Regions from separate parts of the Metabacillus mesotrionivorans genome, predicted to be linked through region 1. Evidence: a T-box and tRNA genes for the amino acid it is inferred to sense, from the RefSeq annotation. Region 1 holds a T-box; the other holds one or more tRNA genes.
The links. A T-box is a leader RNA that pairs with one kind of tRNA and senses whether it is charged. The one in region 1 lies ahead of argS (arginine--tRNA ligase), so its partner is inferred to be a tRNA-Arg.
Positions count from the first base shown of each region.

Region 2: it encodes a tRNA-Arg, which carries the amino acid that the T-box ahead of argS (arginine--tRNA ligase) is inferred to sense. The anticodon was not compared.

Region 1 is NZ_JBQMFF010000002.1:798,315-801,388, forward strand. It holds gene argS (arginine--tRNA ligase) at 1-1,543, opposite strand, end outside; T-box leader at 1,584-1,804, opposite strand; partial or broken gene ACTSEZ_RS09125 (DUF3886 domain-containing protein) at 1,951-2,028, opposite strand; gene ACTSEZ_RS09130 (sugar phosphate isomerase/epimerase family protein) at 2,046-2,876, opposite strand; gene ACTSEZ_RS09135 (phytanoyl-CoA dioxygenase family protein) at 2,873-3,074, opposite strand, start outside.
Region 2 is NZ_JBQMFF010000004.1:252,810-255,883, forward strand. It holds gene rph (ribonuclease PH) at 1-286, shown strand, start outside; gene ACTSEZ_RS13500 (XTP/dITP diphosphatase) at 292-879, shown strand; gene ACTSEZ_RS13505 (metallophosphoesterase family protein) at 899-1,411, shown strand; tRNA gene ACTSEZ_RS13510 (tRNA-Arg) at 1,537-1,612, shown strand; gene ilvE (branched-chain-amino-acid transaminase) at 2,446-3,074, shown strand, end outside.

The sequences.
Region 1 (3,074 bases):
TATTAAATGCCCTTGCCAGTTCAATCACATATTTTGCAACAAGGGATGGGTCGCATTCTTCCATTGCTCTTTTAATAACGTCCTTGAATGATCGTAAGGTAGTAATAATAGGCCAAGCTTCGATATCTCTTATGCTTACGGCTTCGTGATTCTTCAAGAAGACCCCTTTTCTTAAAAGGGAAGAAGCCCGAGCATGCGTATATTGAACGTATGGCCCGGTTTCGCCCTCAAATTTCAACATGTCTTTAAAGGAAAATTCGATATCGTTTTGACGGTAATTTTTCAAGTCTTGAAAGATAACCGCCCCCGTCCCTACCTGACGGGCAACTTCCACCTTAGAAACAAGATTTGGATTTTTCTTGTTAATTTGGTCCGATGCTAATTTAATTGCGTTATCTAAAACCTCTTCAAGCAATACAACTTTTCCTTTACGGGTAGACATCTTTTTTCCGTCCTTTAACATCATGCCAAAAGGCACGTGCTTCATCTGCCATTGGTATCCCATTTTATCTAACACAGCGAACAGTTGTTTAAAGTGAAGGGTTTGCTCGTTGCCTACTACGTATAAAGATTTTACGAAACGATAGGTTTCCTGACGATAAATGGCTGCCGCTAAATCGCGGGTAGCATAAAGGGTTGTTCCATCCCTTTTTTTAATCAGGCATGGCGGTAACTCTTTGAGCGGAACAACTTGAGCGCCTTCAGACTCCTCTGCCAGGTTCATGTCCTCAAGGAGTTGAACGACCCTGTCCATCTTGTCATTATAAAACGCTTCCCCATGATAGGAGTCAAATTCTATCCCCATTAAATCATATATTTTTGAAAACTCCTTTAATGATTCCTCCCGAAACCATTCCCATAGTTGAATGGCTTCAGGATCTGAATTTTCCAGGTTTTTGAACCACGCTCGCGCTTCACTCTCAAGCTTAGGATCCTTTTCTGCTTCTTCATGGAACTTCACATACAATTTCAGCAGCTCTTTTATAGGCTGAATCTTTACTTCTTCTTCTTTCCCCCATCGTTTATAAGCAACAATTAACTTGCCAAATTGAGTACCCCAGTCTCCTAAATGGTTAATTCTCACTGGTGAATAACCGCATTTTTCTGCTATAAGCGCCAGAGAATTGCCAATAACCGTTGAACGTAAATGTCCCATTGAAAAAGGTTTCGCGATATTAGGTGATGAAAAGTCAATTGTAATAACCTCGTTGTTTCCAAGGTTTAAATCCCCATAGTGATTCTTTTCAGACAGAATTTCTTTTAGCACAATAGATGAAACCTTTTGCTTATCGAGAAATACATTCACATATCCACTAACTGCTTCTGCCTTTTCAAAGATTGATGCATCAATTTCTGCAGCAATCTCAAGTGCGATGTTTTGAGGTGATTTTCGAAAGCTTTTTGCCAATTCAAAACAAGGAAATGACAGATCTCCCATGTTCTCAAATTTCGGTTTTTCAATCATCAGGATGATTTTGCTCTTTTCCAGCTGCTCATTCAACACTTTAAATAATATGTCTGCAAAGATAAGTTTAAAGCCCATACGTTTCCTCCTCCAAAATAAAAAAGCTCCCGTCTCTTAAAAAAGAGACGGAAACTTTATGTTCCCGTGGTACCACTCTACTTGTTTTTTAAAATTAAAAAACCACTCACCATTAGTAACGGGGTGTTCCCCCGGCTCCCCCTACTGATTTCAGGAAAGCATCTCAAAAGTCCGGTTCATTACTTGCTTCATGACAGGCTCCCACCATCCCTGACTCGCTTATTTTCCACAAATAATTACTCTCTTTATCAATGATTTTATTATCTATTAATGTATATTATATCCATTTACTTTTGAAAAGCAACCAAAAAATAGCAGGCTAAATTCACATGCGAATTAACCTGCTGCTTTTCGTATTTTCAGTTCTCCCTCCACAACTTAAACTTAAGCGGAGGCATTTCTTAATTTTAATCCGACCACTTTAAAATACTGTCATTAAGCAGTTCTTCAAAGCTTTTGTTTTTTTCTCTTCTTCTTTCTTTTCCTTCAGCTTCTGCAGACGTTACTGTCCCTGTTTTTGCTCTTGTTCTTCAAGCAGGTCTTTTTTTGCCCATTCGCTCTCTATAACCTGTTTTTTCCAGAGGCAGATCTCCCACAAATCGCTTACCGGATCCTGTGTGAAAGGAACTGTCGGCATATAGCCCGGCGGACCGTATTCAGGCGTAAAGGTTAAATCGGTTCCCTCTCGCTTATGACGGGTAAAGATCGACCGCCACCATTTCAAATGGGCATCGTGTTCTTTCCGCCAGACCGGATCTCTCGGGTCAGGCACCTGCGGCCCCTGCGCATGGCCGGTTCTCGTATGCACGTGGATGGTCCTGTCTGCCGCAAGCTTGATCCATTCTGCATGATCCTCAAGCAGTGACTCGCACACACATACCCAGTGGCTGAAATCGGCAGTAAGCTTGAGATCCTCTATTTCGCGCAGCAGCCGGCCGGTTGTCCATGGGCTGTACATCGCTCTTCCCCTGTGTGTTTCGTGCGAAACAGGAAGACCAATTGCCCTTTCGACATTCACTGCCCTTATGAAAAAGTCCAGCTGCTCTTCAAATGGCATGGAGTCTTTGGCACTTTGGGAATTGATCAGCAACGGGTTTAATTCAGCGGCTTTTTGAACCTGGTCCTCAAAGCTTTTGCTGTCGTCTGCAAAGATCTGCGCGACATAAACAAACCCGTACTGATGCAGAAGCTCTTTAAATTCAGACCTTATTCCGCTGTCAGGCAGCGGGGATTCAATTCCTTTATAGCCGGCATCGTAAATACGCTGAAATTGTGTTTCTAAAGGCCCAGGCATTCCCCAAAGCGACTTTATGCTGATTAACTCTGCCGTCATTTCTCATCTGCTTTTTTCGTTTTATGATAAACAAGCGGGTTGAGAGGACTGTTCACAGCATCCCCGGTAACAAGCCCGGGCATCCATTGTTTTAAGTCGTTGGCTCTTGCTTCATTATCTATTTCAGCGACCTTCGTCCCGTCTGCCATGTAAATGACTGTCATCACTTCGCGGGTTGAATCCGATGGATTTCCCGGG
Region 2 (3,074 bases), on a different contig from region 1:
CCTTGCTGCAACTTCTGTCGGCATGGATTCAAAGCTAGGAGAGATTCTCGATTTAAACTATATTGAAGATTCATCTGCTGAAGTGGACATGAATGTCATCATGACAGGCTCAGGACGATTTGTAGAGCTGCAGGGAACAGGCGAAGAGGCAACATTCTCTCGCGAAGAGCTGAATGAACTTTTAAACCTTGCAGAAAAAGGGATTCAATCTTTGGTTACAATCCAAATGGAAGCGCTGGGTGATTTAGCGCTTAAAATTATGGATCAGAAAAACGGAAAGGGATGAACCTGATGAAGGAAGTCATTATTGCCACAAAAAATGCAGGAAAGCTTCTTGAATTTCAGACGATTCTTTCTGCCTACAATCTGACCTGCATCTCGCTGCTTGATTTTGACGATGCACCTGATGTGGAGGAAACGGGTTCGACTTTTGAAGAGAATGCCATTTTAAAAGCGGAGGCAATATCCAGGCTTTACGGAAAAATGGCGATCGCTGACGACTCAGGATTGTCGATTGACTACCTGAACGGAGAGCCGGGTATTTTTTCCGCAAGATATGCAGGCCCGGAAAAAGATGACGCAGCCAATATCCGTAAGGTGCTTGCCGAGCTGAAGAGCGCAGAAAAGGAAGAGCGCACCGCGAGATTCCGCTGCGCACTTGCCCTTGCTGAGCCCGGCCGCGAAACGGTAACGGTTGAAGGATCTGTCGAAGGGTATATAACAGAAGAGCCGGCTGGAGAAAATGGGTTCGGATATGACCCGATTTTTCTCGTCAAGGATAAAGCAAAAACAATGGCCGAGCTGTCGAAAGAAGAAAAAAACAAAATCAGTCACAGGGCAGCGGCGCTAAAGAAGCTGTCAGAGCTGCTCCAAGCCTGATTACAGGGAGTTTTGAGTCATGAAGGTTCTTATTATCAGCGACAGTCACGGGCTGACAGACGAGCTTCAGGAGATCAGAAACAGGCATGAATCCGAAACAGAAGCAATGTTTCACTGCGGCGATTCAGAACTGCCTGCCGATCACCCTTCTATGCAGGGCTTTGTTTCAGTGCGGGGAAACTGCGATTATGAACAGAAATATGCGGAGGCACTGATTGAAGAAGCAGGCGGGTTCCGTTTTTTCATTGCTCATGGCCACATGCATAACGTGAAGTCCACTCTGATGAACTTGAAATATGCTGCTGAAGATCACGCTGCGAAGATTGTCTGTTTCGGGCATTCTCATATTGCTGGTGCAGAATCTGCCGGCGGCATCCTCTTCATTAATCCTGGCAGCATCAGGCTGCCGAGGGTGCGCACCGAAAAAACATATGTTATATTAGAAATACAAAACGGGTCGGCAACTGTTACATTTTATCAGCAGGACGGAACGCCTGTAAAAGGCATGGCGCAGAGGTTTGAGCTGTCTTAAAAAGGAAAGGGGGAATTTTTTCCCTCTTTCAAAACTTTTTAGAAAAAGTTATTGACTTTATAGCTGATCACACATATAATAAAAAATGTCGCTGATACATAATCGCGATTGTCACAAAAAAACATGTCCCAGTAGCTCAGTGGATAGAGCAACGGCCTTCTAAGCCGTTGGTCGGGAGTTCGAATCTCTCCTGGGACGCCATACTATATACATACAAACTTCTTTCTGAAAATGAAAGAAGTTTTTTTGTTTTTTTTCGTCACTGCATTTCGCTGATTTATCCGTAAAACACCAGTGGACTGCAGCGGAAGGCACTTGACTCCTTGTCGAGCTGCAGCGCCCAACTCCTCTGTCAGAACAAAATCACCCAAAAAGTCAAAAGCGGACTTTTCGGGTGATTTTTTATCTGACTGCCGGAGCAAAACGGGCGCTTCCGCTTTTCTACGGGATGAAGAGGACGAGGGAGATCCCGCAAGCGCAGCTGAGGAAGCTCCCGGTCCTCCCCGCGGAAAGCAAGTGACTGGAGCGAAAGGGAACGGGTACAGTTGCAAACATGCCATCTCTCATTTGTTCGAAAAATGTTCATAATTTTTCCTCTGGATCTTATCCGTTTTAATCAAGAATCCGATTCCGGATCCACCCTCAAAAAGTTCCTTTTCCCCAGCAGAAATCACCCAAAACCCTGTCAGACAATCTCACAGAAAAAAACTTCAAAAAAAATTTTTCAAAAACACAATTCCTATAATGACAGGCATGTAAGCGTATACAAATTAACAAACAAATCTAAATTATCTAACAATTCAAAAAAAGACGGTTGACACCGCTTTTTAATGGGCGTAAGATAGGCTCAAATATAAGTTACATGAACATGTGAGGTTCATTAAAAGAAAAACATAACAGGCCGTTTAGCTGCGGCAGGAAGATCACTTTATATCTTTTAAAAGAGTCCATAACTAACGTTATAAGGATTTTTTTTACACACTGGAATTCAGCTGATTAACGCGTTTAGACTTTAAAAGAAAGGTGTGCTCTTTATGGGTGACCAATGGATTTTTTTGAACAAAGAATTTGTAAGAAAAGAAGATGCGAAGATTTCGGTGTATGATCACGGATTCTTGTATGGAGACGGGATTTTCGAAGGAATCAGAGTCTACAGCGGCAACATCTTCCGTTTAAAAGAGCACATGAAAAGACTGTATGAATCAGCAAGATCCATTTTGCTCACTATGCCGTACACACAGGAAGAGCTGACAGACCTGACGGTAAAAACGGTCGAGAAAAACGGGCTGGATGATGCTTATATCAGACTGGTAGTCTCAAGGGGAGTCGGTGATCTTGGGCTTGATCCATATAAATGCAAAGAGGCAAACGTCGTCATTATAGTAGAGCCGCTCTCAATCTTTCCTAAGCATCTCTATGAAACAGGAATTGATATTGTGACAGTCCCTACAAGAAGGAACCGCCCGGACGTTCTCAGTCCGAAAGTAAAATCACTCAACTATTTAAATAACGTTCTTGTAAAAATTGAAGCTCATCTGGCGAATGTAAGCGAAGCGCTCATGCTGAATGATCAGGGCTATGTCGCAGAAGGATCTGCAGACAATGTCTTTATCTATAAAAATAACAAACTTCTGACTCCGCCGGGATACCTTGGCGCCCTTGA